Rubripirellula tenax: one gene and its partner. The protein of the gene in region 2 interacts with the protein of the main gene of each other region in a pairwise test. Links are inferred from orthologs where the notes say so. Each region holds a gene or a part of one and is shown on either strand. Other genes may lie near its edges. The genes, in order: Poly51_RS18500 and bioB.

Region 1 (15,631 bases), on a different replicon or contig from region 2:
GCGGCGAGGATTCATCAAAATCACATCACCCGTCTTGCGGCGGTGGTCGTATGCGTCGTCACCGATCACGCCTAAGACCTCTTGAAACGACAGTCGATTGGATCCGGGGACGTTCAGCATCCGAGTCGCGAAGGGTTGCGTCTTCCAATCGCCAAAGATGCGGTTCATCAATGTCATTGGCAGCGACGTGCCACCCCAACGACCGTTGCATTCGATGAACTGCATCTGTGCTGAATCGAAATCGTCGCCGATCAGGACCATGTCGAACGAGCAACGCCCGACATAACCGAGACGTTGATAGACGCGAGCCAGTTGCAGGCATTGTCGAGTGATTCGAGCACGCAGGTCGTGAGGAAGATCGGCGGCACCGAACCCGGCGAACCGTCCTTGGTCGCCTTCCATCCGTTGCACAAAGATGCCTTCCAAAATCGGCAATTGGTCGGAACCAGGTGGCAACCAAAGCTGCGCCGACGGAGCAGCGATAACGTCGGTCTGCCACGTCGTGACCAGCAATTCATCGCCATCCTCGTATCGCAATTGTGGTAGTTGTTGTCGCAACATCCGATCGACTTCCGTCAACGATTGGTCGCGAATCTGCTGCATCGCAAACACCAAGTTGCCTTCGCCGCCGGCCGCGTTGGGCAGTTTCACCGCCACGCAACAAGCCACACCCTTAAGTTCTTGAAGCCGACGCGCCGCATTCGCGGTGTTCCACACGACATGACCGGGCGGCGTAGCCAATGGGCCAAACATGCGTTGCACCAAACGCATGAATTCGCCCTTGTCATTGGCAAAGTGGGTGACTTCCGGCGGGGCACCGATCACTTGCAGCGGACGATGGCTGGTTTGATGTAGCAACAATGCCAAATGCCACACCGAGTGCGAACCCATGTGTGGGTGCAAGTATCGTAAGTCGTTTTGCCTGATCGCTTGCACCAATTCACGCCTCGTTTGGCGGTCTTTCCACAATGCTTCGGCAAGATGAACGCCGTTACTGTGTTTCAATTCCTCGTTGGGTCGCGGGGCGATCCGATGCACGTCGCCAAGCCCCAATCGGTCGCGACAGTATTTTTCGTAGGCTTCATCGGCGTACCACGACGTGGCCAGGAAATCACCGTCGACCGCACGGACGCGGGCACGTTCTTGAAAGAACGATTGATCGGCATCGTTGATTCGTCGAATCTGGCTGAGATCGTCCAAGTGCAACGACGGAGAGGAAGCCAGTTCAGTTGCTTTGAACGGCGACAACAGTGAACTTAGAAATAGCTCCGGGTGACGGGCGAGCAACTCCGACGCGACCCGGTCGGCGAAGTCGATTTGATCCTTAGTCAGGTGACAACAAGCGTGATCGACAATCGGGAACCAGTCGTTCATGTCAGCTCCAAGCTCGCTGGTTCGATGCCGGGGATGGGAGTCGACCGTGTCTGGATGTTTTCGTCGATCGCAATGACCGTTGCGTCGGGGATCGCATCCCAGGTCTCATGCGACACCGGTTCCGAGGCGATCACAACCGCCCGGTATTGAAATCCGGGCTGATGTTCGACGTGGGGGATGCCACAAATTTCGCAATCTCGGATGCCGTCGCGGTGCGTCCAATGAAGCGAATTTCGCAAGCGTGTCGCGATCATCATGCGACCGTCGGTCAGAACGATGTTCAGCTTGGCGAGTTTTTCAGGCATTGCTCGGCGACACCTGGAGTCGAGCTCTGCAAGACTGTTTCCGACCACGGCGATTGCATCGGACAGCGAGTTGCAATGCGATTCGCTGACGACTTGTTCATTCGCTAAACGTTGCATCAACCAATGAAACAGCAGTTCACTGTCGGTGCTGCCGGCGATGGACTTTTGATGAGTGACGGATAATTCATTCGTCATTTCCGGTCGCAGCGTGTCGATGCCCTGAACGGTCCCGTTGTGTGCGAACACCCAGCCTCCCCAGTGAAACGGATGGCAGTTTTCGATTGCCGGAGTCCCGACCGTCGCTAACCGAACATGCGAGATGACGGTTTGCGAATAGACGCGTTCGGCCGTGTTGCTGAAGTGCAAACCGTGATGGGCTGCCGCGGCGCTGCGTTCCACATGTGGCTTTTGCCCTTCGTAGTATCCAATTCCCCAACCGTCGGAATGCGATCGGCCGATTTCGTCCGACTGGCTTTGGATCAGCAACGCATTCTGAGCGTGGACGAGAGTGCATTCCACCTTGGTCGCTTCGTTCGATCGAAATCCATATAGTCGGCACATGATAGAGGCGAGAATGCACGTCATGTTCCAATAACATGAAAACCTCTTGTCGAAATGAAAGGGGAACAATCTTTGCAACAATCGGATTGAACTCAGGAGACATTCCATGACCCATGCTTGGAAACAACTGCAGCGAGCTTTCGTTGAAGATCATCGCACACTCACGCAGGGCTACCTGCGTTTGCTCCGTTTGCTCGACGAGGGTGAATTTGCCAAGGCGGCCGTAGAAGCTCGACGGCTCGATGAATTGGCTGGCCCGCACATCGCGTTTGAAGAAGCGTTCTTGTACCCCAAGGTCGGCGAGTCACGGGGCGAAGACTACACGGGAAAACTCTACGCCGAGCACGCCCAAATCCTTGATGCCCTGATTGAGTTACGAGGGCTCGACGCCGATTCGGACTTGAGTAACGAGGCGGCGCAGAGCCTGAAGCAACGCTTGCAACACGGCCTGGATCACGCCGCCACGTGCGGTACGCTGTTGAGCCATTTGAAAGCCTTGCCGCCGGATCAGCAGGATCAGGCTTTGCATCAACTTTTAGATTTTCGCATGCGCGGCACCGCCTGGTCACAATTGGACGGGTACAAAATGCACTAAAATGAGTGAATTATCGCACGTGTGGGCGGATGTGCACACGCAATCGCATCGGTTCGGCGGGGTATGTCATTCGCATCGGTTGTGTGATGGAAACCTCAAAACATTTATAGTATCTGAGAACTCACCATGACGGAAACGCCCATCAAACTTCTGCTCGTTGACGACGAAGAGGATTCCCGGCGATCGTCAGCCAAATGGATGACTCGCAAGGGACATGACGTGACCGACGTTTCCAATGCCGCCGACGCGTTGAGTTTGCTGGAGCGTGAATCGTTCGATGTCGGTATTTTTGACATGAACATGCCAGGCATGTCGGGTCTGGAACTGCTGCAACGCATTCATCAAGACAAGATCGACATCGAAGTCATCATGCTGACCGGACAGGGCACCGTCGAAACGGCCGTCTCGGCAATGAAGATGGGGGCGTGCGATTTCCTGAGCAAGCCGTGTGCGCTCGGCGATTTGGAGCATCATTGCTTTCGTGCTCGCGAACGACACGAGCTGAAGAAAGAAAACAAACAACTCAAAGCGGTTATCTCCCGCGTGCGACCGGCCGCGAAATTGATCGGTGAATCGCAATCGCTTCTTGATGTTTCCAACCTGATTCGCAAGGTCGCGCCGACGACGAAACCCGTTCTGATTCAGGGCGAGAGCGGTACCGGCAAAGAGGTCGTCGCTCAAGCGATCCAACAAGCCAGTCGGGTCGCCGACAAACCGTTTGTGACGGTCAACTGCGCCGCACTGCCCGAGAACCTTGTCGAAAGCGAATTGTTCGGGCACCAGAAAGGATCCTTCACGGGGGCAACGGCGGAAAAGCCAGGACTATTCGAGATCGCCGACGGCGGAACCCTGTTCATTGATGAAATCGGCGAGCTGCCGCCTTCCCTGCAGCCGAAGTTGTTGCGTGTTTTAGAAGACGGCTCGCTTCGCCGCGTCGGTTGTCACCGGCAACGGAAGGTCAAAGTCCGAATCATTGCGGCGACCAATCGTGACCTGCAAACCGAAGTCGACAACGGCAACTTCCGCGAGGATTTATTTTATCGGATCAACGTCCTGTCGATTACCCTGCCACCGCTTCGCGAACGAGAAGGCGACATTGACCGGTTGATTGATCACTTCCTGCCCCGGTCTTATCACATCGACGATGCCGCTCGAGAAGCGTTGAACGCGTACCCGTGGCCGGGCAACATTCGTCAACTGATCAACGTGATTGAGCGGGCCACGATCTTGGCGGATGAGTTCGACATCACGCCGGACGATTTACCGGCCGAGATCGTGGACTACGGACAGGTGCCGTCCAAGACGACAAGTGAGGCCCTCCCGGTTGGTACGCCCGTTGTGGTTCCTGAGCCATCGCATCCGCGAGACATGCTTGGGGATACTCAGTACAAGCTAGACGACATCGCCCGCGTTCATGTTTTGGAAGTGCTCGAAAAAGAAAAAGGCAACAAAGCCGGTGCGGCTCGCAAGCTGGGAATCCATCGTCGCAAACTGTACCGGTTGCTCGATCGTTTCAACGGAAAGGCCGACACGGAATCCAGCGACGACGAATCGGCCTGCGAATCGGTGCTTTGAAAGGTGACGCAGAGTCGGGGAGACGCGGGGACGCAGAGTTGAAGAGGCGAAATCTCTGCGACTCTCCGTCTCCCCACCTCTGCGTCCAAATTTTCACAAGCCATTGACGACGCGATGAAAACCGTCCTTGACCATCCGTTCACCGAAATTGATGACCAGACCCAATTTGAGATTCATCAACCGTAAATAGGTCAGCACCTGTGCGGCAAAGATGTCGTTGTACTTCGATGTTGCTTTGCATTCGACGATCACCAAATCGGCAACAAGTTGGTCCAACTTCAACGGACTCGATAGCTCGATGTTTTTGTATCGTATCGGAACAATTTTCTGCCGCTGGACGTTCAAGCCCGCTTCTTTCAGTTCCCAAGCGAGTGCCTCTTCATAGACGCTCTCAAGTAGTCCCGGACCACCCAATGTTCGATGCACTTCAATCGAAGCGTTCAAGACAACTTTACTGACATCGTTCTCATGCATGGGAGATCCTCACTTTAACACGTTTGCGGACTCTAGGGCCAAAACAACGGGCCCAAGCCTAACCCACAACTCTGCGTCCCTGCGTCTCCCCGCCTCTGCGTCAACTTCAATTCATGGCGAGTCGATTATCCACGCTCAACCACTTTCCAATCTTCACAGCGATTTCCGAATCCGATGGAATCCGTCTTTGATCTCGTCACCGACAAGTTGCAACGCATCCCAAACGTCTTCGCCGGTTTCTTCCATCGCGTGTTTCAGCGGTTTATAGCGTGTATTCAGTTCGTCGAGTTTCTTCCCAAGTCGCTTTAGTTCGCTCTTGGCTTCCTGCTTTCCGAGATGCATTTGCAGCGTCAGTTCGTCACGTTCCTCTTTGAGATCGTCGATCAAGTTGGAGATCAGTCGACTTGCGGAAGCAGGCATGGTGGGGTTCCTTGAACAAAAACTTTGAGACGAACAGCAAGGTGATGGCGAGACGCTGTGGTCATACCGTGAAACGTTTTTTCTCGTCGCACCGCAAAGCAACATGGCAAGCCGCGTACCGGTGACCGTTTGCCGCGAACTTGGGTTGGACGCATCACCATTGGCGCACCCGGTTGGTCCTGATTGTCACACCGGCGCGCGATCAGGGCCATTTCGCTCGACAAATCATTGGGGAACAGCGTTTGCCATGTTGGTCATGTGGAACGTTTCTTGTCTTCTCTTTTTGGATCCACACCATGTCCGGTGAACTTGCCACGAAATATCTAGGGATCGAGTTGGTATCGCCCGTCATTGTGGGTGCGTGTCCGCTGACCTTGGAACCGGAAACCGTGCGACAGTTCGTGGGTGCGGGCGTCGGGGCGGTGGTGTTGCCGTCCATGATGCAAGAACAGATCGTTCATCGATTGATGAAACCCCATGATCCACTCGGGGCGATCGAAAAGAGTGGCTACCAACCTCAGCAAGACAAGTACAACGGAGGCACGGAAGCGTATTTGAAAACGATCGCGACGCTGAAGAAAACCTGTCCGGTGCCCGTCATCGCGTCGCTGAGTGGTTCATCGACGGGGCCATGGCTGGCCTATGCGATGGAGATTGAATCGGCCGGCGCGGACGCCCTGGAAATCAACTTGCAGCAAGCCATCTTCGATACCCGGGAAACCTCCAATGATGTCGAGGCGAGGCTTTGCCAATTAGTTCATGACGTCCAAGCGAGACTAAGCATTCCCGTCGCGGCCAAAATCAGCCAGCGTTACACCAATGTGTCGTCAATGGCTCGGCAGCTTCACGAGGCCGGTGCCGCTGGCTTGGTAGTGTTCACGCATGTGCCGGCCTGGGACGTCAGCACCGACCGGATGCACTGGATGATTCATTGGGAACTGTCACCGGTTGGATCACTCGGTGGCATTTTGGAAGGCGTTGTCCGTGCATCGTCCGCCGATCAAGGATTGTCCATCGCGGCCAGCGGCGGCGTATCCACCGCGGAAGATGCGATCAAAGCGATGATCGCCGGGGCGGATGTGGTCATGGTCACGTCGGCGGTGTACCGCGAAGGCCCCGACGCCATTCGCAACATAGTCGACGGCATCGAGCGGCATCTGGGACGGACGCACTATCCCACGTTGAAACAGTTCCGAGCGGCGTGCCCGAAGGAGCATTTTGATGAAGAACGCTTGCTGCGTCTGGAACACGTCGATCCGCTGACTCGCGGCGACACGTACTTTGACCCGACGCCGACAGTCAGTCCACAAACCGGTGATGCCTTCGGGCACCGCAACTAACAGGAGACGAGCATGGTAGTCATCCAATCATCCGATCCGATTCATGCCAGCGAGCAGATCGAAGGGGTGCATGAAAACAAAGCCTTTGCAATGCAATTGCGTGCGATCGCTGACCTGCTCGAAGAACAGAAAGCGAATGAATTTCGCGTTCGTGCTTATCGTTCGGCGGCCGAGACGCTGGACCATCTATCGGTGCCCGTCCGCGACGTCTTCGATCGCGAGGGAGCGGATGGTTTGATCCGACTCCCGAAGATCGGACATTCGATCGCAAGTTTGTTGGAATCGGCCATTCGTGTTGGGCGGATACCGTTGTTGGATCGCTTGCGTGGCCAATCCAACGCCGAGCATTACTTTGCCACCTTGCCGGGCATCGGGCCGCAATTATCGCATCGGATCTACGAACAGCTTCACATCGAAACGATGGCGGAATTGAAGCAGGCCGCCAGCGACGGTCGGTTGTTACAAGTTCCGGGCCTGGGACGCCGGCGAATCGAAGCCATTCAAGGCTGTTTGGAACGACACGGTGTCTCGCCGCACGATGACAGCCAAAATCGCGTGACGACGGAAGCGATCTCCGTCGACGAATTATTGGACATCGACCGTGAGTATCGACGACGTGCGGAGGCAGGTGACCTGGAAAAGATCAAGCCATCGCAAGGCAGTGCCAGCCAAACGGATTGGCTGCCCGTCATGCACACCGATCGTCAGGGACGTCATTATACGGCGATGTTTTCAACGACCGTCCACGCTCAAGAGCAACACGCGACGCATGATTGGGTGATCGTTTTCCGCGATGATGCCAATGCGCACGGACGTTGGACGATCATCACCTCACAGTTCGGCAAACTCAAAGGACTCCGCATCGTCCGCAGTCGGGAAGACGAATGCCAGAGCTATTATCGACAACACAATGCGGTGCGTGTTCGCGAAGCCGGACACGCACCGCATCCGGAACTTCCATCCTCGTGGGATGAGGATGAAGGACGACGTGGCGTGCATGGGTGAGAATTGAAGTCACGCAGAGCCGCGAGAGGCGGGGAGCCGCAGAGGAAAGAAATCGTTGCTTTTTCTTGTACAGACTGACTTCTCTGCGTCACTGCGGCTCCCCGCCTCTGTGTCAAATTCATTCGGCCTGATTCCGCATTGACGTGACCACTTGATGGATCATCGCTTGTTCTTTTTTGGAGACCTTGCCGAAACCCAAATGACCCCCTGACGCCTTCGCGACTTCGGTCATCTGTTTTTCCGTCAACTCAATCAATCGCTTTTGAGCGACGTCGGACGTCTTCGAAAACAATTCATGGATGTATCGTTTCCACGCATCGACGCCCAATCCCGGCGGCCGCCGAGTCAGCCATTGATCCAACAACACCCACGCGGTCGTGTCCTCGCGAATCGCCAATCGCACCGCCTGCGTCATGACCGCATCTCGTTCGCGGGCGTCGGCGTTCTCTTCCGCCCAAGCGACCAACACCAGCGGGAACAACCGCAGTGCCATCAAGCCATCGGCGGTGATGCCTAGCTTGCCCAGTTCGTCAAGCAAATGTGCATCGCGGATGCCTGTCTCACGTAACAGCTCTTCGCGTCCGGTCGGGCTGCTGGCTTCGCTTCGCAATCGTTGCAGGATCTGTTCTTCCAAGTCTTGGAAGAATTTGTCGGTTTGAGCTTTACGATCCAATGGGGATCCTTTTTTCGTAGTGTTCATCGCGGTGGGTCTTCAAGAACGGGTGCGGATGTTTGCCACCGAGTTTCGCAAAGGATGTACCGGCTGACATTTCGCGACACCGTGATCGCCGACAACCATCCAAAGCGATCCTGATCGCGCACCTGTGCATGGAAGCACGGTTGTTGGCGACGTGTCAGACGATTTGATGGTGTTTTCGTCTTGGCATCGTAGCTGCGTTGGTTGTTGGTCCACGCAAGGAGACCAACCCGGGAGACCAAACATGAAAAAGATTCTACTCGCCACCGACGGTTCGACCGTGGCCGAAGACGCCGCTCGCTTTCTCGCTCATCTGCCTCATGACGAAATCATTGAACTGACCATCGTTTCGGTATTGTACGTTCCCGGGACTGATCAGACGTACCTCGCCGGCGACTGGATCGAGACCTGCATGGCTCAGGAACGAAAGGCCGCCGACAAATCCTTCGCCAACATTCAAAGGCTGTTTGAGGGGGCCAACGTTTCGCTGAAGCATGTCATTCGCGAAGGCCATCCCAGTGAAACAATCGTCGCGATCGCTCGCGAATTGCAACCCGAACTGCTGGTCGTCGGGGCCACGGGGCATTCAGCTGTCGCTCGAGTCCTACTGGGCAGCACCAGCGACTACGTTGCCACGCACGCACCTTGCAGTGTCCTGGTCGTTCGTCCCACCGAGGCTTTGCAACAATCGCACTCGTTGCGAGTGGCGATCGGATACGAAGAAAGCGGTCCAGCCCAAGCCGCATTGGAAGAGTTTGCCGAGTTCGGTTGGGCGGGGCAAACCGACGTGCGAGTCGTCTCGGTGACGTGCCAACCCGATTTCTGTGACTTGCCCTACGAAGGACCGTCATCGGAGTTCATTGAAACGGCCGTCGAGCAATTGCAATCGTCGGCTCCACGTGCGACCGGCGAACTGATTCACAGCGATCACATCGGCGAGGGGCTGATTCGCTACATCAAGTCCAATGACATCGACCTGATTGTCGTCGGCGAAACACCTCGCACCCGACTGGGCCGTGTCTTGATGGGCAGCATGACGCGATTTGTCTTGCGTCACGCTCGTTGCAGCGTTTGGATCACTCGCAATCGAATGATTCACGGTGTCGATAAGAGCGTCTCGCAAACTCAAACGGCCACTTCTTAGCGAAAGAAAACATTATGAAAAAGTTCAAACACATTCTCGTTTACGCGGGAACGCAGCATCCCGAATTCGCGGTGGCTCGGGCGACTGAATTGGCGATGGAAAACCATGCTCAATTGACACTGATGGATGTCGTTAAGCCCATCCCGAAAGCCTTGGGTATGATGACTGATGTGGCCAAACCCGAGGAACTCGAACGGCTTGTGGCCGCTGATCGCCGGCGTCGATTGCTGGACATCGCCGGCGACTTGTCCGACACCGGCGTGCCGCTGGATGTGGTGGTCGCGATCGGTGATCCGGCGACCGAGATCACGCGGCAAGTGGTCAACGATCAGCATGATTTGGTCGTCAAGACGGCCGACGGTTTCTCTGCCGCCGGACGATTGTTTGGCAGCGTCGCGAAGTCGTTGCTGCGTCTTTGCCCATGCCCGGTGTGGTTGCTCAAACCGGAGATCCACGGCAAATTCGATCAAGTCGTCGCCGCGATTGATGTCGAGTCGGACGACAAAAAGCACGCTGATTTAAACCGAAAGATTCTTGAACTGGCCTATTCGATCGCCCAACGCGACAAGGCTCAACTTCATGTCGTCGCCGCATGGCAAGTGTGGATGGAAGATTCGATGCGACGCCACGCCGGTGATGATGCGGTGGATTCGATCCGGCAAGATCATCACGCCAAGGTCCACAGGACTCTCGACGAGCTGTTGCAAGCACCTTACGCCGATGCGACGGACGTTCACTTGCATCTGCGTCAGGGTTCACCCGCCGCGGTCATTCGCAGCGTCGCCGATGAAGTCGAAGCCGACTTGATGGTGATGGGAACCGTGTGCCGCACCGGCGTCGCGGGTTTCTTGATCGGCAACACAGCCGAAACGGTGATCCCCGACGTGACGTGTTCGCTGTTAGCGTTGAAGCCAGACGGCTTCGTTTCGCCCGTCGAGATGTCACGCACGGTTTTGATCGAAGACGACCAGCCGCTTCCCTTGATTTGATGAATGCCATGGAAAAAATTCCTTGCCGCCGTGATCTTACTCGCCGCGATCGGCATTGCAGCCGTCTCGTTTACTGCGTTTGCCCAGACTCCCGCACAGCCGATCGTCGAAAACCCGCCCACCAAATTGACCCCGCTTATGCGGATGAAATTGGACAAGTCGAGAGCGATCTTGGAGGGCTTGACGCTGGAGGAGTTTGGCAAGATCGCCGCAGACGCTCGGTCGTTGCGGTTGTTGAGCACCGAGTCGGGATGGAACGCAATCCAGACGGCGGAATATGCATCGCAGAGTCGTGACTTTCAGCGTGCAGCCGACCTGATCGCCGAAGCCGCCGAGGCGAAAGACATTCATCGAGCCACGATGGGCTACGTGGCGTTGACGGTTCGATGCGTGGAATGCCATTCGTACATGTGAAAGCGCCGGAACGCGTTAATGAAATCGCAGGCCGAGTAGCGGTTTGCGGAACCCGTGCCCCGACGCCAGCGGGCCGGTCGATGAAATCTAAGTGCCCCTTTGATTTCGATCGTGTCCGCTGGCGTCATTTTCTCTTTGCGTTGAATGAACGATGGCCACACCCACCGACGAAAGCGTCTGCACCGAAACACTGATTGCCGGTCTTCAACGTCGCGATGCTTACCCGCACCCTGTCAACAAACCCGTGGTCGTTCACCAAACGCATATCTCGCTGGTTTTCCTGGCCGGTGAGTATGCCTACAAAGTCAAGAAGCCGATCAAAACTGATTTCCTCGACTACAGCACGCTTGGACTTCGCGAGTATTGCTGCCACGAAGAACTGCGTCTGGATCGTCGATACGCGGACGATCTCTATCTCGACGTCGTACCGGTCACGCTTTCGGGTGCAAACGTCGCAATTCAAGGCGACGGCGAACCGATTGAGTACGCCGTCAAGATGCGGCGGTTTCCAGCCGGAACGCTTTTAAGCGAACGTGTCGACGCAGGAAAGTTGACGTCCGACGAAGTGTTCTTGCTGGCTAAAACGGTCGCGATGTTTCATCAATCGGCCACGAGGGGTAACGATGAGATTGCCCGCCAGTGGCCCGGTTTTTTGGTCAGCAACGTTCATCAGATCATCGAAACGCTGCAGCAATCGACATCGCCGAACGTGGCGGTGACGTTGAAAGTCCTGCGCGTCTGGTCGAGCGACTTCTTTGGTCAGCATCTAGATACACTCACCCGCCGAATCGACGCGGGCTATGTGCGGGAATGTCATGGTGACCTGCATCTGGCGAATGTTGTGCATTGGGGCGACAAGCTGGTGCCGTTCGATGGCATCGAGTTCAACGATCATTTGCGTTGGATCGACGTGCTCAGCGACGCCGCGTTCTTGGCAATGGATCTGGCCGCACGCGGGCATCTCGATTTGTCTCGTTCGTTCATGAACCTATATTTGCAACACACCGGCGATTATGATTCGATGGATTTGCTGCGGTTGTTTTTGTTCTATCGGGCGTTGGTGCGGGCACTGACGGCGTCGATGCGATCGGACGAGAACGACGTGCGTGCGCACGTTGATTTGGCCTATCGGTTCACGCTGCGAGAAACACCGCAGCTTTGGATCACCCATGGTGTCAGTGGCAGCGGCAAGACCACGCTCAGCGAAGCCGTTGTTCAGCGGCACGAAGCGATCCGACTTCGCAGCGACGTCGAACGCAAGCGTCTGTTCGGTTTGTCGCCCACCGACCGGCCGGATGCGGACCTGGTGGCGTCGATGTACTGCGACGATGCCAATGAAAAGACATACCGGAGATTGAGTGATCTGGCGGCCGGTATTCTGCGAGCCGGTTACAGCGTGATCATCGACGCGACGTTTCTGAAACGATCCGATCGGCAGCAATTTCATGAACTCGCTAAGGACCACGGCGTTTCGTTTGCGATCCTGGATTGCCACAGCGACCCACAAACGCTGCGTCAACGCGTTGCCGATCGGGATGCCCATGGCGACGACGCATCGGACGCGGACCTGGCGGTGCTGCAACACCAACTCGCACACCAAGACCCGTTGTCGGATGCCGAACGCGAGCACGTCGTTGACGTTCCCGACACGGTTCAAATCGCCGAGCACCTCTAGTCACCCCTTCTCTATACGATCGAGGAACCTGGTCATGTCTTTTCAATTGGTCACGAATTTCGGAGGCCTTCGTCTGGCCTCGCCCGTCATCGTGGGCGCGTGCCCGATGTCAATGAACGAGCACACGCGATCGGCGATGCAAAATGCGGGCGCCGGAGCAATTGTGCTGCCATCGTTGTTTGAAGAACAAGTGATCGAGCGGAGCCTGAAGACTGGCAGGCCGATCACTGGCCGTGAACGATCTATCCTGGCTCAGTCGCAACGAACCAAACACAACTGGGCGTGCCCAACCGCCGAGTCGTATCTTGCACTGGTCAATCGGTCGAGCACGTTGCAGGGCATTCCGATCATCGCCAGCCTGAACGGGTTTACCGCCGGAGGCTGGATGGATTTCGCCGGTGAATTGCAAGAGGCTGGTGCGGCGGCGATCGAATTGAACGCTCATCAAGGCAGAGCAACCGATTTCGAAAGCTCCGCCGAGATCGAAACCACGATCTTGGATGCGGTACGCGACATCAACGCGGCGATCCAGATCCCATTGTTCGTTAAACTCGGACGCAACTTCACAAGCATCCCTCACGTCGCCCGGCAGTTATTGTCCGGTGCGTCGGGCATGGTGCTGCACAGCCGCGCCCCCAGCGTTGACCTTTGCTTGGACACATTGAAGCTGGCCAGTCGTTGGCGATTGACGCGAGCCGATGAAGAGCCTGATTCGTTGGACATGCTGATGCAGGTTCACGGCTACTGTCCCGCGATGCCGTTGGCGGCCAGTGGCGGAATCGGCCATGCTGACCACTTGATCAAAGCCCTGATGGTGGGCGCGGACGTCGCGATGGTCACCTCGGCGATCTACCGCGAAGGCCCGGACGTGATTCGTAACTTGCTGGACGGGCTGACCCGATTCATGGAGTCGCATCACATGCAATCCATCGCCGACTTGCAAACTCGCCGGCCGCTACAGTTCAACAGTGATGAAGAACGAGCCGCCTACATCACGGCCCTCACCGCTCATCTGGACGCCACCGAAACCCGAGTCACTACCCCCACCCTCCACGCCGACCGCTGGGGCCATCCGGTGGATTGAACGATGCAAGAAGAAGGTGACACAGAGTCGCGGGAGACGGGGAGACGCAGAGTAGAGATTCAGATAAATCGCGAGTCTCTGCGACCCTGCGTCTCTACGCCTCTGCGTCAACTTCTTTTTAAATCTGAGCTGGCTCAACAACCGGCAACTTGGATTGCACCCACGCCTTGTAGCCGCCGACCAAATCTCGGACGTCTTCCGCACCATGACGTAGCAATAAACTGCACGCGATCGACGATCGGTATCCGCCCTGGCAATGAACGACCAAAGGGCCTTGAGTAGGCACCTCGTCAATTCGATCTTGCAGTTGATTCAGCGGAATGTTGACGCTGCGGGGGATGTGACCAGTTGCGAATTCCTTTTCACTGCGAACATCTAACACCGTGGGTGAAGCGTAGAGTGCATAAACGGCCGGGGCGGTGATCCGATGAACGGTAGCGAGATGTTCGGGGTACTCGGCGAGCGATGTCATTCCCCCATCGAGATATCCGGCGACATGATCGAATCCGATCCGGCCGAGACGCATGACGGACTCTGCCAAACGATCATCTTTGGCGATGACAATGATTGGCGAATCCTGTTTCAGCACGGTGCCGGCCCAAGTCGCGTACTTGCCGTCGATGCCAACGTTGATCGCGCCGCTCAAGTGGGCACCGGCAAAGTCGATCGAGTCGCGGGTGTCGACAACCTGGGCACCGCTGGACTGCATCTCCAATACCTTCGCCAGCGGCAGTGCCGTCAAGTTCCCCGCCATCGTTTGGTCCAGACTCTCCCGTTCCTTGCGGTTCAAAACCGCGTCATGAACGAAGTAGCCGGGGGCTTCGGGTTGATCCACTTCCACCAGCTTGACGAACTCCGACTGCGACATCGGCTGCAGGGCGTAGTTGTATTTTTTCTGTTCCCCGATCGTCGAAACGGCTTCGTCGCTGAGTGCTTTTCCGCACATGCTGCCCGCACCATGAGCGGGATAGACCAGCGTTTCGTCGGGCAAGTTCATCAGTTTGTGATGCGTTGAGTCATAGAGCATCACCGCAAGTTCATCCGCCGTCACGCCAATAGACGCCAGCAGGTCAGGCCGCCCGACATCGCCGATGAACAACGTGTCGCCGGTGAATGCCGCCTTGGGTTCGCAATCGCTTTCGTCAAGATCGAACGCGAGGATGGTGATCCCTTCTGGTGTGTGTCCTGGTGTCTCCATCGCTTGCAAACGCACGCGTCCTAGTTCGATGGCATCACCATCACGCATCGCCTTGTGAGCAAACTCGGCTTCGGCACGTCGCCCCATCACAATCTCGGCACCAACGCGATCTCGCAGTTCGATGTGGCCGGCAACGAAGTCGGCGTGAAAATGAGTCAAGATGACGTACTTGATGGTGTAGCCTTTATCCTGAGCATCTTGGACGTAGTGATCAATGTCTCGTTGCGGGTCGATGATCACCGCTTGCTGAGTAGTTTCGTCGGCGACCATATAGGACGCATGCGAAAGACATTCGAGGTAGTAACGTTGGATAAACATGGGCGAGTTCCTTTGAGTTGGGAGCGAGGGAATTTGACGCAGAGTCGCGGGAGACGCGGGGCCGCAGAGAGGATGTGCGTGTGTTTATTTTCGTCGTCGTTGTCTTCTCTGCGGCCCTGCGTCTCCCCGCCTCTGCGTCACGTTTTCTCACCATTGAATTACATGCACATCGGATGCCATTTATGACTTTAAATTGCGAATCAGGACGACAATACTGGACGCGGCGACTTCGTAAAACACATCGGGAACCAAGTGACCCGACGATTCATCGAGAATGTCATTTGGACTCTGCTGCGACGTATCGACGATGCGTGTCCAGTCGCCGATCGTGCCCTCTTGAATTCCAAACCTTGCCGGCGCATTTGCGTTGTTGATCATCACGTAGAGGTCTTGGTCTCCCTGCGATACGCCGTGCAGGCAATAGGCCAAACGTGTCGAAGTGGGCGACAGATCCACCAAATGG
Region 2 (15,567 bases):
CAGTGCCGGACCATCCGCTGCTGGAGGCGAGGTTGGAATCAATCAAGGCCGGCGGCGGCAATCCGTTCGGCGAATATCAACTGCCCGAGGCGGTGATCAAATTTCGCCAGGGGTTCGGGCGACTGATTCGCACTCGAACCGATACAGGCATCGTGGTTGTGCTGGATCCGCGCATTCGAACGAAGCCGTATGGTCGCACGTTCGTCCAGTCGCTGCCGGATCTTCCGGTTCATTACGTTTCGAGGATCAAGAAAAAGAAGTAGTTTGCGCTGCGAGAAAATTCGGTCGTGGCATGATGTGGCGAGGGTGTAAACTGCTTTGCAGTTCGATCCCGCGAACGGAATCGCGGGTCCACATAGGGTTGCCCGTTTGTACCTTCCAAGTCCCTCGCTCATGCACCTTCGCCTCTTCATCCCGTTCCTGCTGTTGGCCGCGCCTGCGTGGGCCGAGACGGTCACGTTCAATCGTGACATTCGGCCGATCCTTTCTGAGAATTGCTTTCACTGCCACGGTCCGGACGAAGCGAAACAGGAAGCCGGACTGAGGCTGGATATTGCCGGCGAAGCTGATCTCGACGAAGTCATCTCGCGGATCACTTCCGACGACGTCGACCTTATCATGCCACCGCCAGATTCCGAGCGTTCGCTGACACCGACGCAAATCGAGCGTGTCAAACAGTGGATTGCTGAGGGCGGTGAGTATCAGGGCCACTGGGCGTTCATTTCGCCGACACGCCCCCGGCTTCCCGATCCGGCGAATCGATCGCTTGCGCCGATCGATCAATTCGTCCAGCGGAAACTCGACGAGCAAGGTTTTACGCCTGCTCCGCCGGCTTCCAAAGAAACGTTGATCCGCCGAGCCACGTTCGACGTGATCGGTTTGCCGCCGACGATCGATGAAATCGACGCGTTTCTTGCCGACGAATCGCCTGACGCGTACGAGACTCTGATCGACGGACTTTTGGCACGAAAAGAATTTGGCGAGCGGATGGCGTCGGATTGGCTGGACGCCGCGCGGTACAGCGACACGTACGGGTTTCAAGTAGATCGCGATCGCTTCGTCTGGCCATGGCGTGACTGGGTCATCGATGCGATCAATGACAACCTTTCCTACGACCAATTCATCACCCAGCAATTGGCGGGCGACCTGATGCCGCCTGCTGAGACGCCCCAAGCGACTCGGCGCCAGATCTTGGCAACCACGTTCAATCGCTTGCATCCGCAAGAATCTGAAGGCGGCAGCGTTCCCGAAGAGTATCGAATCGAATACGTGACCGACCGGGCCCAAACGGTCGCGACCGCGATGATGGGACTGACGTACGAATGCTGTCGTTGCCACAACCACAAGTACGACCCGATCAGCCAAGAAGAATATTTTCAGTTGACGGCGTTCTTCGACAACATCGCCGAAGCTGGTTTGTATTCGTACTTTACCGATGCGATTCCAACGCCAACCTTGCGTTTGCCGACACCCGATCAAGAGACGTCGCTCGCCAACGCGGAAACCACAGTCGCGGCCGTCGAGAAATCGATCGTGCAGCGGCAACATCGACATCGCCCGTTCTGGAAGGAACAAATCGAAAGCGGACGTTTCGTTGACTTCAAGTTTGCCGAGCCGATTTATCGTCTCGAATTCGATCGCTCGCCGTCCGGCGGAAACAAAATTGTCGAAGGCGTCGACGGCGACGCGTTTTTGTTGACCGGCGACGATGCCGTCCCTACTCCGGTCGGCAATTTCGATCGCAGCGAACCGTTCTCGGTTTCCATTTGGGTCAAGACGCCCGACGCAAAGGAACGCGCCGTCATCTTCCATCGATCGCGGGCGTGGACCGATGCGGCCAGTCGCGGCTACGAGTTGTTGATTGAAGACGGGAAATTGCAATGGTCGCTGATCCATTTTTGGCCCGGCAACGCGATCAGCATCAAGGCGGTCGACCAGATTCCGATCGACCAATGGATCAACGTGGTCGTCACCAACGACGGATCGAGTCGCGCGGATGGCCTTGCGATCTTCGTCGACGGCAAAAAGGCAAAAGTCGACGTCGTTCGCGATGCGCTGACGAAAAACATCACCGGCGGCGGTGGTGACACGATCGCCGTCGGCGAACGATTCCGCGACCGTGGCTTCAAGAACGGCAGTGTCGATCGGTTGCAGGTGTTCGACGTGTCGCTAACAGACTGGGAAGCGGCCAAGGAAGCGAATCGTTCCATGCATTCGCCGGGCGCAATGCTCGACCACGCGATGGCACGGCACGATGCGGAATTACAATCGCTTGCATCGGAGTTGACTTCGACCCGCCAGCAGAAATGTGGTATCGAAGACGGCATTCAAGAAATCATGGTCATGCAGGAACTCGACCGACCTCGCCCCAGCCAAGTGCTGGGCCGAGGCGAGTACAGCCAGAAGGGTAAACTCGTGACGCCGGGAACACCCGCGGCACTGTTGCCGTTCCCGAAGGACGCACCGTCGAATCGACTGGGGCTTGCCCAATGGTTGGCCGACCCACGGCATCCGTTGACGTCGCGGGTCGCCGTCAATCGATATTGGCAAATGCTTTTTGGAACGGGTCTGGTTCGTACGCCGGAGGATTTCGGCAGCCAAGGGATACCGCCGACGCATCCGGAACTGCTCGACTACCTTGCCGTCGAGTTCATCGAGGGCAACTGGGACACGAAAGCGATCTTAAAACAGATCATGACGTCGCGGACTTATCGGCAAGACAGTTTCCATCCCGACGACTCAGTCGCGCAGTCCGATCCCGACAACGTGTGGTTGGCTCGGTTTCCGTCGTATCGATTGCCTGCCGAGATGCTGCGTGACGCGGCGATCGCGGTCAGTGGCCGATTGGTCAAACGGGTCGGGGGCGAACCTGCACGGCCCTACGAAGTCGAAGTCTCGTACAAGCCGGTCGATCGCGATAGGAGCGATGGACTGTATCGCCGTAGCGTTTATACGTACTGGAAACGAACGGCTCCGGCGCCGGTGATGATGACGTTGGACGCATCGACGCGAGATGTGTGTCGGGTCAGCCGCGAACGCACGGCGTCTCCGATGCAAGCCTTTGTCATGCTGAACGGGCCGCAGTACATCGAAGCATCGCGAGGCTTGGCTGAACAAATTTTGCGATCGATTCCGAGTGATCGCTTGATCGAAGATGGAATCGCAATGGCGTTCCGCACGCTGACCAGTCGACGGCCGTCCGACGACGAGACTCGGTTGCTCGGCGAGCTGTTTGAATTGCAATCGAAGTACTTTGCTGCGGATTCATCTCGAACGGAAGCGTTCTTAAAGATCGGTGATGCGGCAGCGGACGGCCAGCTTAACGCAAACGCGCTGGCGGCGATGACCGTGGTCGTCGGGACAGTCATGAACTACGACGGAAGCATGGTGAAACGATGAGCGGGTTTTCGAGACGAAGTCTTTTGCAGTCGACGGGACTGGGGTTCGGCGCGTTGGCGACGAACCATTTGTTGGCGAGCCATTCGGAGGGAGCCGCCGGCGGCATTCTGTCGGCGCTGCATCATGCGGCGAAAGCGAAGCGGGTCATTTTCTTGTTCATGTCGGGCGCTCCGTCTCAGTTGGATTTGCTGGACTACAAACCGCTGTTGAACGAAAAACACGGCACGGAATTGCCCGACGAGGTGCGTGGGACTCAGCGATTGACGGGCATGAGCGGTAATCAGTCGAGTCTGCCGCTGGCGGGCTCGCCGTTCAAATTCGGCCAGCACGGACAGGCCGGAACGTGGGTCAGCGAGCTGTTGCCACACACGGCGTCGATCGCTGATGACATTTGTGTGATCCGTTCGATGCAAACCGAAGCGATCAATCACGGGCCGGGTGTGACGTTCATGCAAACGGGCAGCATGATCCCGGGTCGACCCAGCATGGGCGCGTGGATGGATTATGGACTTGGCACGGACAACACCGACTTGCCGGCGTTCGTGGTGATGACGACCAAGGACCAAAATTACGGGCAACCCTTGGGCGCGCGACTTTGGGGCAGCGGTTTTTTGCCCAGCAAGCACCAAGCGGTTTCGTTTCGAAACGGCAAAGATCCGGTCTTGTATTTGTCGAATCCCGATGGCATCGATCCGGCCAGCCGGCGAGCGGCGATGGACACGCTTGGCAAATTACACGATCTAGAATTGGCGCGTCACGCCGATCGTCAAATCGAGACTCGAATCGCACAGTACGAACTGGCGTTTCGAATGCAGGCGTCGATCCCCGAAGCGACGGACTTTGCCGACGAGCCGGCCGATGTGGTGGATTCGTACGGGCCAGACGCGAAGGCGCCGGGCACGTTCGCGGCCAATTGTTTGATGGCACGTCGGTTGGCCGAACGCGGTGTTCGGTTTATCCAACTGTACCACAAGGGTTGGGACCACCACGGCGGCTTGCCAGGCAGTCTGCCTAAAAGTTGCAAGGCGACGGATCAGCCGTCGGCGGCACTGGTGAAAGACCTGAAGCGGACGGGGTTGCTCGATGACACCTTGGTGATTTGGGGCGGGGAGTTCGGGCGGACGAATTATTGCCAAGGTCGTTTGACGGCGACCAGCTTCGGTCGCGATCACCACCCACGTTGTTTTTCGATTTGGATGGCGGGCGGCGGCATCAAACCGGGAACCGTGCACGGCGAAACGGACGAATACGGCTACAACATCGTCGACAAGCCGGTCCATATCCACGACCTGCACGCAACGATCCTGCACCAGATGGGCATCGACCACGAACGACTGACGTTCAAGTACCAGGGGCGAAACTTCCGTTTGACCGACGTCCACGGCCACGTCGTCCAAGACATTCTGACCTAAGTGGGCAGCCCTACCAGCCTGTTGAAAAAGGGGGCTGACCCTTTGGAGACGTTGCTGAAACATTGTGAATTCGAAACGTCGGAGAGGGTCACACCCCTTTTTCAACAGGCTGCTACGTGGCCCCGCGACGCCGTTCGCGGGGATCGAACGGCAAAGCAGTTCACAGCCCTGTCACGGTGTGCCCGGGCCACACAAATGTTCGATTGAATAGCCACTAAAACGATCCGCCCGAACTCGCTACACTCTCTGTCTTACGAACCTTACGACGTTTCAGTTAGACGAGAGAGAGTGACAGGATGAGCGAAGCCAAAGTTACCGGCGTAGTGCATTTGATCGAAGAAACCAAGACTTACGGTGCGAAGGGCTTTCGCAAGCGGGTTGTGGTTTTGGAACAGGACAAGGGCAGCTTCACCAACTACGTGCCTGTCGAATTCACCCGCGATTCGTGCGATACCGTTGATGATTTGAATGTTGGTGACGAGGTCGAAGTACAGTATCGATTGAACGGTCGTCGCTGGCAGAAGGACGAGCAAAGCGAAGTCAAGTTCTTCGTCAACGTCGAAGCCACGTCATTTCGCGTGACGGGCGACGGGGCAGACAGCCACACGATGCGCGAGCGTACCAGCGACCCCAACGACGCCTTCAGCGAAGCCGGCGACGACGAAGCGCCGTTCTGAGGAATCGGTATTGGGGGTTGGGTTTCAGGTTTTAGGAAATGTCGTTGACCCTTTTTCCTAATTCCTATCTTTACCCCCGCTTGGTAACCCTATGTGGACCCGCGACGCCGTCGCGGGAATCGAACTGCAAAGCAGTTCTTAACGTCGCTATGGCGTGCCAGGGACACGGCCGTGCTGAACTATGCACCCATCTTCGTCGTGACTTCAAAGCCCATGTCCGCGATCATGTCGTAATCGGATTGAGGGGCCTGTCCCTTGGTCGTCAAATAGTCGCCCACGAACAGGCTGTTGGCCACGTAAAGTCCCATCGGCTGCATCGATCGCAAGTGGATTTCGCGACCACCGGAAATACGCAGTTCTCGCGTTGGGTTCACGAAACGGAACATCGCAAGCGCTCGCAAGCAATCGTTGGGCGACAAGTCCGCATTGCCTTGCATCGGCGTTCCCTCGATCGCGTTCAAGAAATTCAGCGGAATCGACTGCACGCCAAGTTCTTGCAGATCAAACGCCATCGAGACGACGTCCTCGTGCTTCTCGCCCATGCCAATGATGCCGCCGCTGCACATCTCCATGCCCGCATCGCGGACGTGACGCAGCGTTTGCACGCGATCGGCGTAAGTGTGCGTCGTACAGATTTCGGCGTAATGATCTTCGCTGGTGTTCAGGTTGTGATTCACGCGATCGACGCCGCACGCTTTCAAGCGATCCGCTTGCTCTCGCGATAGCAGACCCAAGCAGGCGCAGATGTCGAGTCCGTACTTCTGTTTGATTTCCGGCACGATCGTTTCGACGGCACTCATTTCTCGCTCGTTCGGACCGCGAGCCGAGATGACCAAGCAATACGTTTTCGCGCCACGTTCTGAAGCGATCCGGGCAGCGTCGAGCAGGTCATCCCGTTTTAGGATGTTGTGTTTGGGAACGGGCGCGGTCGAGATTTTCGATTGGCTGCAATAGTGACAATCCTCGGGACACAGGCCGCTCTTGGCGCTCATCAAGAAGTAAAGCTGCACCGTGCGGCCGAAATACTTTTGGCGGATTCGGAACCCGGCGGCCAAAAGAGCCAGCACGTCGGTGTCGGGTGCTCGCAGGATCGCCAGTGCATTTTCACGGCTGATTGGCTCGCCGGCCAAGACTTGCTCGGCCCATTGATCGTATGGATTACCGATTTCGGGTTTGGTTTCGACGTTCAGCATCGCGCCAGGTTACCTTGGTGGGTGAGTTGCGATCGGGGGAAGGATCGGCCACTATGGTGCCGCCCAACACGGCCGGAGACAAGTCGGCACAGCCTTTTCTCACTTATTCATCGAACGTTTGTCGCAGAAGCCTTAAAATCAGTCCGCCATGCACCCCATTTTCCTCCGCATCGGATCGCTCGCCGAGATCCACGCCGCGACGGCAACCATGCCGCTGGAGCGGGGGCGTCGCGTGATCGCCCGGACGGGTCGAGGAATCGAATTGGGCGAAGTGATCGGCCCGTGCCGCGACCCAAACGCGTCCGTCAAATCGCAAGTCACGGTCGTTCGAGGGACCACCGACGAGGACGAATTGCTGATCCGTCGCCTGAATCGGCACAAACGCGAAGCAATTCAGTTATGCCGAACGGCTTTGGCCGAAGCCGGATCCAAGGCATGCCTCTTGGATATCGACCAGATCTTTGACGGCGGGACCCTGCTGATGCATTTTCTTGGCCCGGCCGATGATATCGCCACGTCGATCACGCAAGAGATCGCGAAGAAGTACGAGTCCATCGTCCGCAGTCGCCACTTCGCCAAATTAATGCAGGACGGTTGCGGCCCCGACTGCGGCACCGCCGAAGGTGGCGGTTGCGGCACCAGTTGCAGCGGGTGCGCCGTCGCCGCGGCTTGCAAGTAAGGGTTCGGCTACGAGGGTGTCGTCGACTGGTTTCGGTACGCGTTGGCCGCCGCCACGTAGTGGTCGGCCGCGTGTTTGGCCCGAGCGATGTTCGCGGGTGTCAGTTCGCGGATCACCTTTGCCGGTACACCGACCGCCAAGTGACCGGGTGGGATTTCCATGCCTTCGGTCACGACCGCGCCCGCGCCGACGATCGCACCCGCACCGACTTTGGCACCGTTTAGAACAACGGCGCGGATCCCGATCATCGCTCCGTCGCCAATTGTGGCGCCGTGGACCACCGCTGCGTGCCCGATCGTGACGTCGTCACCGATCACGCACGGATATTCAGGGTCGGCGTGCAAGACGCACAAGTCTTGCACATTAGACCGTTCACCGATGACGACACTTTCGGTATCGCCGCGAACAACCGCACCGAACCAAATGCTTGCACCGGAGCCCGCCGTCACGTCGCCGATCACTGTCGCGTTCTTAGCAATGAAAACGGATTTGTGTACCCGTTCAGGATGAAACGTCGCGTCGATCACTGTAGACCTCCACAGAACATTCGTATTGCCGCTTCGGCATCGTCGGCCGCCAACGACTGGATCGTGCGGGTTGCCGGGTCGATGCAGGTCGTCACGAGCGCCGATTCGTTCATGCTGGCCAATCCCCGATAGCGTTGGCTGGTGTAACGCACGCCCTTTGCGTCAAGCGCGTCGCGGATCTTACCGTAGTGGTCTTCGTTGTAGGCGTGCAAGCGATCGTCAGTATCCGGTGAAGTGATCTCGTACAGCGGTGGTCGGGCGACCCAGATCCGGCCGTCGTCCAAGATGGGGCGCATGAATCGATAAAAGAACATCGACAGCAGCGCGCCACAATGGATGCCGTCGGCGTCGGGATCGAACAGCATGATGATTCGGTCGTATCGCAGTTTCGTTGGATCGAGTGTGTCATCCCAGCCCGCGCCGATCGAAGATGTCACGGCCGTGTACCACGGATTGCGAGCGACGGCTGACTTGCGCGCCTTTACCGCGTTCAGCGGCTTGCCTTGCATTGGCAGCACTGCTTGCGTTTCCGAGTCTCGGGCGCGAACGACCGATTTCGATGCCGAATCACCTTCGACAATGAACAGCTCGGCACCCGAACCGACACCGCTGGCGCGACATTCGTGCAGCTTGGTCGGAACGATGCGAAACATGGTCTTCTCGGTTGTTTTTCAGTCGGCAGTCAAAACAGCTTTGAGCGATCCTACCGCGCTGGGCTATACTTCTCTATCCTTCGACCGCTGCGGTTCTTGTCTCCTTGATTGCTGGTTCTAGTGAACGCACCCGACGCCCCCGAAACGCGATTGAGTCTGCTGTTTCGCGTCGGTGACGGCGACGACCAGGCGGCTTGGGACGAGTTTGTTCAGATTTACCATCCGGTGATTTACCGAACCGCCCGATACAAAGGCTTGCAAGACGCCGACGCGATGGATGTCGCCCAAACAGTGCTGATGTCGGTTGGCCGGGCCCTGGCCAAGCGGCCGCACGATCCCTCGCGCGCTCGTTTTCGAACGTGGTTGAACACGGTGACTCGAAACGCTGCCATAAACGCGCTTCGCGGCAAGACGCTGGATCGGGGCACCGGCGACTCGGGCGTCCAAGCGATGTTAAACGCGGCCGAGGCCAAGCCGCTTGATGACGGCGACGTCTTGGAGCGTGAATACCAAAAAGAACTGTTCCGCACCGCCGCCCGCTTGGTCCAGCCGGAGTTTGCCGGCGACACGTGGCAAGCGTTTTGGCGAACCACCGTCGACGGCGAACCGATCGCCGATGTCGCCCTCGATTTGGGCAAGCAGCCCGGCAGTGTGTACGCGGCCCGAAGTCGGATCATTCGTCGATTGAAGCAGGAGATCGAGCGGTTGGGATGATTCGTCGTGAATCTCCACACGCGGTGCTGTCAGAATCCGGCGGCTCGGTTGTAGAACGTCTATGGAAAATTTTACCGCCCAAAACTCTCCGTGCGACTCCGATCGCATCGACCGGTATTTGTCCGGCGAGTGTGACCGAGGGGAATCCGGAGAATTCGAACGCCATTTGGACGAATGCGATGAATGCCGACAAATCATTGAACGTCGCGCGGCGGAGGAATCGTTTTGGCGATCGGTGTCCGAGAATTTGGACACGCGTCGTGATATCGGCTCGCACGCGTTGATGTTGGATGGTTCAGCATCGCCGTCGGTTTCACAATCGATGGATGATTCCGTGAACCAACGGTACCTGGAACAATGGCTCGAACCGGCGACGAACGACGATACAGTACCGGCGAATGGAAGTGATGTCCTCGGGCGATTGGGCAAATACTGGGTCACGGGCATCGTGGGCGTCGGTGGAATGGGATTGGTGCTCCGAGGCTACGATCCGCTGGCGCAACGCAGTATCGCCGTCAAAACGCTTCGCCAGCATTTGATCGTCAACCCCGAATCATCGCAACGATTTTTGCGAGAGGCGAAGAACGCGGCGTCGATTCGCCACCCGGGTGTGATTCCCATTTATGACGTCGGTACTTGGCGCGACGTGCCGTTCCTGGTCATGCCGTTGATCGAAGAAGGGTCGCTAAGGACGTATGCGATCGAGCGAGAATTTTCTGTGGAAGACATCACCGGCGTCGCGCGCCAGATCGCTGCCGCGCTAGCCGCCGCGCACGATAAACAATTGGTTCACCGTGACCTGAAGCCGTCAAATATTCTGTTGCTCGGCGGAATCGAACAAGTCGTTTTGGCCGATTTTGGTTTGGCTCGCGCGATGGATGACGAATCGTTGACCGTATCGGGAACGTTGGCGGGCACGCCGGAATTCATGTCGCCTGAACAAGCTCGCGGTGACGCGGTCGACGGACGCAGCGATTTGTTCAGCCTTGGCAGTTTGGTCCATTGGATGGCCACCGGTCGAACTCCCTTTGCGGCCGAGTCTTCGTTCGCGGTCCTGTCTAAGATCGTTCACGACGACCACGCGCCGATCCGAAACGTTCGTCCTGAGTTGCCGCCTTGGATCGATCGCTTGGCGACACGGTTGTTGGAAAAAGATCGTGAGCGTCGACCCGAAAACGCCGGCATCGTTCTGCGATGGATCGAACAGGCGGCCGACCATGATCGCGACCCACAGCGGCACCGACTGCCCAACGCATTGTCGACGGCGACGGAGCCACGCTTCCTGCGCGGGAAAGCGATGGTGGGCACAACGATGGGGATCATTGCACTGTTGCTTTGCGGAGCGATCGGTGCTTGGATGATGCCTCGTCATTCGATCATGGACGGTAGCGAACCCACGGAATTCAAACCCACCGTCGTTTCCGCGGCCCCGCTAGATGACTTGGATCGAGTCAACTTGATTGCCGATTTACGCGATGGCAAGCGGGTGCCACAGTGGTTGCACCGACTGGTGCCGTTGCCGGCCAGCGAAATTCCTAGTGAAGCGATCGAGGTGATCGCTGCGTTGGTATCCGGCGATCGTTCCGCATCGCTGTCTCCGAGTGCAATGGATGCGGCCAACGAAATTTTAAACAAAAATCCCTTCGAAGAAACCGTCGAATTGGAAGGCCGATGAAAACCTTGCTCCTGTGTCTGTCAATGATGTTATTCGGTTGTGTCACAACGTCTCCTCCGGTGATGTCCCAAGAGGCGTCCCTACGTTCGTGGACCGATATCACGGGGCGATTCAAAATCAACGGCCGGTTGATCGAAGTCCGTGATGGCGATGTCTTTCTGCAAGACTCGGCGGGAAAGACGATCAAGATCGCGGTGTCGCGTTTGAGCGTCGACGACCAGAAGTATCTCGAAGCAGGGGACAACCCGTTTCAGATGGTCGACGATGGCGAAGCCGTTGATTCGCCGACGGATAAACGAGCGGAATCCGGTTCAAGTCTGGGCACTTGGTCGTCGATTCGGAAAACCCGTTGGGATCGGGCTCGAGACATCGTGACGCTTGCGGCAACTCGTTGGAATCCGCCCGTGATTGACGCGGACCTAAGTTACATCCCCGTCCGAGCACCGCTGACTAAGAAGGCGAGCTTTCACGAGAAGTCGCACCCGATCGTGGTCAATGTCGCGATCGGCCGCGCGGTCATCGGTTACACAACGACGTTCGCGGTTCCGAAACCGCAAACGCGTTTATCGTTGATCGATTTGAAAACCGGTCGCAGCGTCCATTCGGATACCGTCGAAGCCGACATGCGTCCGATCGCGTTGTTGGACGACGGAACATCGATTGTCATGGCGGGCAACGCAAACGCTCGAGGAGAATTCGAAAAGAAAGACTCGATGGAAGTTTGGCAATTGGCCAACAAGCAACTCAAACGCTCTGGATCGTGGACTCCCTACCCAGATGATGATACTTCGTACAGTCGGAAAGCCGACGGTGAAATCAAATCGGGCGGCACTATCGATGCAGACTTGATATATACCGTGACCACGAAGGGCCACGTGGCGGTCTGGCGGATCGAGACGCAGTCGCCGGTGTGGCATGGTCGACTTCATTCCCAGTTTTTCGACATCGCACTCTCGACCGACCGGAAATTGATGGCGATCGTTGACAATGAAGTTGTGACCGTACTTGATCCGGTGACGGGCCGCTTGATGGGCCAGCAGGTGATGCCCGAGGGCAGTCGTGTGTCTTGGCCGCGGATCGCGTTCACGCCGAACGGGAAACAGGTGATCGTCAGCTCGGGAAGTCGGCTAATGCGACTGGATCTGGCCCGCGGCGATTGGATCGGACAGGTGGATTTGGATCGCGCGATTTCACTCAATCAGGAGTTCGCGGTGCCAGCGTCCGACTTTGTGCTGACCGACAATCGGATGCTGTTCCACATGCCCACGCAAACCGACCTTTGCCAATACTCCGGCATCGAATCGATGGCGATGGTCGGCAAGTATGCGATGGTGGTCGTGCAAGCGAGCGAAAACGGTTCGCTTTTGCCAACTGAAATGCCGACTCCGATGGCCGCCCAAATGCTTGACCGCGCGATGTCCGATCCCGAGTCGTTCGTGGTTCATCCGGGAGCGAAAGTTTCCATCGATGTGACAGAAATACAGCCCGAGTATCGTGACCAAGTAGCTATCGACCTGAAGGCGGCGGCCACTGCATCAGGCTTGGTCGTCGACGAATGGGGTACGTTGGTGTTGAAGGCAAAAATCAACGGTCCAAGACAAGACGCGATCAATTTTACGGGTCACGGATCTTACATCGTGACTCTGTATCAATCCTTCGTTGATCTGCGCTCAGGCGACGATCTGCTGATTCGTCGCAGCGACGCCAACTTGTCGCCCCACATGTATTTCGACAATCCACGTTCGCTCGAGCGGGCGATCGAACAACTGGGCAAACAACCGAATTTGAATATTTTTTCGGCGATACGCTTTCCGAAATTCATGTCGCTGCCCGAACCATCGGCAACGACCCATGCAAACACAACCGCGCTGACTCACGCTGCGTTTACCTCGCGGGGCGTATCGGAATAGATAGAACGAACGACCCGGGTTGAATCACGCGGGGCTCGACTACGACCCTTCGACTTTGTCCGCCTTGACCAGCAGTTGATCGATTTTTTCTCGGGTCTTGGCTCGCGCTTCTGGGTCGTTGCCGGGGTATGCGATGTCGCCCATGATAAAGCCGTACGTCGGGTGCGTTTGCAGATCACCGAATCCAAGTTCGGTCAAGTCGGCGTCGTAAAGAATCGCGATCGTTGCCATGGCGACGTCACGAAGTTCGGTTCGCACCGCATCGCCGAACACTTCACCCGTTTCCGAAGCCGGGCGTGAATCTTCCAACAACGGCAGCACCAGCAACGCGTGTTCCCGTTTCCCGAACCGGGCGATCACTTGCAGCGCCGTCGACAACGTGTCGGCCTGGTTCGCTTCGGTCAACGTAGCAACGGCCAATGGCAACGCGTCGGCGACGTCCCACGTCATCCCGGCTGTCAACGCTTCGTAGCGATTGGAAAGCGTGCTGCGAATCAGCCAACGGCCAAGCAGCGCACGGAACGAGGGTGCCAGTTGGCCGTTGCGGGCGATTTCGCTGGCGCCCGTTTTCTGTAACACACTCAACAGCACTGTTTCGTAACCTACCGTGATTGGAACTTTGGGGTCCACCGTTGGAAGCACCATCGCGAAGGTGTCGGCACGAGTCGGAAACTTGCGTTCGATGAATGTTCGGTTCTGGACCGTTGCGATCGCCTGTTCTAGCGCGATCACCCGGTCGCGGGTGGAGCCGTCCATCGACGCGGTCAGCGTCGGATGCGCCTGCGTCAATTCGACGAACATTTCGCGGATCGTGCCGTTGTCGCCCAGCATCGAACGAATGACTTCCCAACCAGCAAAGTCGACGTCGCGACCGGCCAAGAAATCGTTGATGCGAGTCTGCATGTCGCCGACGGTCAATTGACGAACGATCTGCTCGGCTCGTAAGCGGACTTCCGCGTCTTGGGTTTCCGCAATCCGGTCGCGTAGTGGACCGACCACGTCCAGCCCCATGTCCATCAACTCGGCGGCAGCCCGTTCGCGTTTTGCAAATTCACCGGATGCCAACTGATCGATCAAGGTGTCAAACTTGGCTTGTTGTTCTTCGTCGAACACTACCACGGGTGCGACGTCGGCATCCTCGGCGCCTTCGACTCCGTCCGGCAACTCGACCCTGTCGATTGCTTCGTCGGCGGGCGATTGAGCGAAGCCGACATGGGGTACCAGGGCGATCAGGATCGCGGCGTATAGCCAGCGAGATGCGGTGGGGATTGGAGACAACTTGCGATCCTTGAACGAAGTGCGAAAACAACCTTCTGATTCTATACGCCAGGGGGGAAGCGGGGAAAGCCAAACCCCTGGGCGGGGAGCCTATCTGGCCCCGGCGCCCGTAGTCTCGGCGCCCGTAGTCTCGGCGCCCGTAACTCCGGCATGCCGCGACAGGTTACCGAATTGCTTTGCAGTTCGATTCCCGCGAGCGGAGTCGCGGGGCCACGAAGGGTTGCCTGTTCTTCATGCTCGTGGCTTGGAAAGGTTTGTCGGTGATGGGGATTGGCCACCGCGGACACAACAAAGTGTGATGCCACCCCGGTGAAATCGGTTGTCAATTCGTAATCCTGTGGCTACTCTTGAAAGACTGACGCGGGTGAAACGTTTCGCCCAAACGCGTCCCCTTGAGGGATTTGCGGCCGATTGCAGCCTTTACCTGCTAAAGAGCCATGCCAACGAACATGTCTATTGATCGTGATTCTTACCTGTCGTCCGACTCGGTTTGTGGAGACGACGCACCCCCGCCGCACCTGGTGGAACGGGCGGACGACCGGCCCACCTTTTCGGGACACGGCCTTTCCACACAAAGTGTCCACGGCGGGGAGCAACGTCAAAAGCCGGAAGGGTCGATCACCCAGCCGATCTTTACGACGTCGACTTACACGTTCGAGTCGACCGCGGATCTGCTTCGCTTTGTCAAAGGCGAAGACATTCGCGAGGAATACGGTCGCTATGGCAGCCCCAACGAGAAGAGCGTCGAAGCCAAGTTGGCGGCGCTCGAAAACGCCGAAGATGCCATCGTCTATTCGTCCGGCATGGCGGCCATCGTTGGTCTGTTCATGACGAAGCTGGAAAGTGGCGACGAGATCGTTTTCTTTGACCAGTGCTATCACCGCAGCCGCGAATTTTGTTCCAAGCACTTGGCCCGCTACGGCGTTGTGACGCATCAGGTTCCGACCGGCGACTTTGCCGCGATGGAAGCGGCGATCAACGACCGAACCAAGATGATCGTCAGCGAGTCGCCGACCAACCCGCACCTGACCTGCATCGACTTGGAAAAGTTCGTCGCGATCGGCAAAGCGAACGAAGTCGAAACGTTGATCGATGCCACGTTGGCGACGCCCTACAACTTGCGACCGATCGACTTTGGCGTCGACTATGTTTGGCATTCGGCGACGAAGTACTTGGGCGGCCACAACGATCTGCTGGCCGGTTCGATCGCCGGTCGTCGCGAATTGCTGGACCCGGTACGAAAGCTTCGCGGTGTGCTGGGCAGCGTGAACTCGGCCCATAATCTGTACTTGCTCGAACGAGGCATGAAGACGTTCGAGTTGCGGATGCAACGTCACAACGAAAACGGCCTCCGTATCGCCGAGTTCTTGGAAGCTCACCCGCGCGTCGAACGCGTTTACTATCCCGGCCTGGCTTCGCATCCGACGCACGCCATCGCGGCCGCCCAGAT

Evidence for each region.
Region 1: the proteins of bioB (region 2) and Poly51_RS18500 interact in binary tests that used the Escherichia coli proteins (3 or more experiments, as listed by UniProt). The link is inferred for Rubripirellula tenax from one-to-one orthologs.

Annotation. Positions count from the first base shown.
Region 1 is NZ_SJPW01000005.1:75,535-91,165, reverse strand. The notes cover bases 306-3,212. They hold Poly51_RS18500 (class II glutamine amidotransferase), read right to left. Parts: upstream 2,241-3,212; coding sequence 1,371-2,240; downstream 306-1,370. Other genes in these bases: Poly51_RS18490 (sigma-54-dependent transcriptional regulator), read left to right, coding at 2,962-3,212; Poly51_RS18495 (hemerythrin domain-containing protein), read left to right, coding at 2,347-2,835; Poly51_RS18505 (hypothetical protein), read right to left, coding at 306-1,374. Also shown: more of Poly51_RS18505, read right to left, coding at 1-305; more of Poly51_RS18490, read left to right, coding at 3,213-4,410; Poly51_RS18485 (GxxExxY protein), read right to left, coding at 4,504-4,884; Poly51_RS18480 (hypothetical protein), read right to left, coding at 5,038-5,304; Poly51_RS18475 (dihydroorotate dehydrogenase-like protein), read left to right, coding at 5,601-6,644; Poly51_RS18470 (helix-hairpin-helix domain-containing protein), read left to right, coding at 6,657-7,649; Poly51_RS18465 (hypothetical protein), read right to left, coding at 7,768-8,349; Poly51_RS18460 (universal stress protein), read left to right, coding at 8,591-9,490; Poly51_RS18455 (universal stress protein), read left to right, coding at 9,505-10,479; Poly51_RS18450 (hypothetical protein), read left to right, coding at 10,483-10,893; Poly51_RS18445 (bifunctional aminoglycoside phosphotransferase/ATP-binding protein), read left to right, coding at 11,045-12,568; Poly51_RS18440 (dihydroorotate dehydrogenase-like protein), read left to right, coding at 12,603-13,652; Poly51_RS18435 (MBL fold metallo-hydrolase), read right to left, coding at 13,771-15,168; Poly51_RS18430 (glycogen debranching protein), read right to left, coding at 15,349-15,631.
Region 2 is NZ_SJPW01000001.1:1,005,915-1,021,481, forward strand. The notes cover bases 4,675-7,517. They hold bioB (biotin synthase BioB), read right to left. Parts: upstream 6,682-7,517; coding sequence 5,668-6,681; downstream 4,675-5,667. Other genes in these bases: Poly51_RS03735 (DUF1501 domain-containing protein), read left to right, coding at 4,675-4,811; Poly51_RS03740 (DUF3127 domain-containing protein), read left to right, coding at 5,108-5,488; Poly51_RS03750 (hypothetical protein), read left to right, coding at 6,830-7,360; Poly51_RS03755 (gamma carbonic anhydrase family protein), read right to left, coding at 7,369-7,517. Also shown: Poly51_RS03725 (ATP-dependent DNA helicase), read left to right, coding at 1-263; Poly51_RS03730 (DUF1553 domain-containing protein), read left to right, coding at 394-3,399; more of Poly51_RS03735, read left to right, coding at 3,396-4,674; more of Poly51_RS03755, read right to left, coding at 7,518-7,887; Poly51_RS03760 (toprim domain-containing protein), read right to left, coding at 7,884-8,540; Poly51_RS03765 (RNA polymerase sigma factor), read left to right, coding at 8,661-9,254; Poly51_RS03770 (protein kinase domain-containing protein), read left to right, coding at 9,316-10,929; Poly51_RS03775 (SHD1 domain-containing protein), read left to right, coding at 10,926-12,839; Poly51_RS03780 (hypothetical protein), read right to left, coding at 12,879-14,117; Poly51_RS03785 (trans-sulfuration enzyme family protein), read left to right, coding at 14,567-15,567. UniProt on the Escherichia coli protein: Catalyzes the conversion of dethiobiotin (DTB) to biotin by the insertion of a sulfur atom into dethiobiotin via a radical-based mechanism.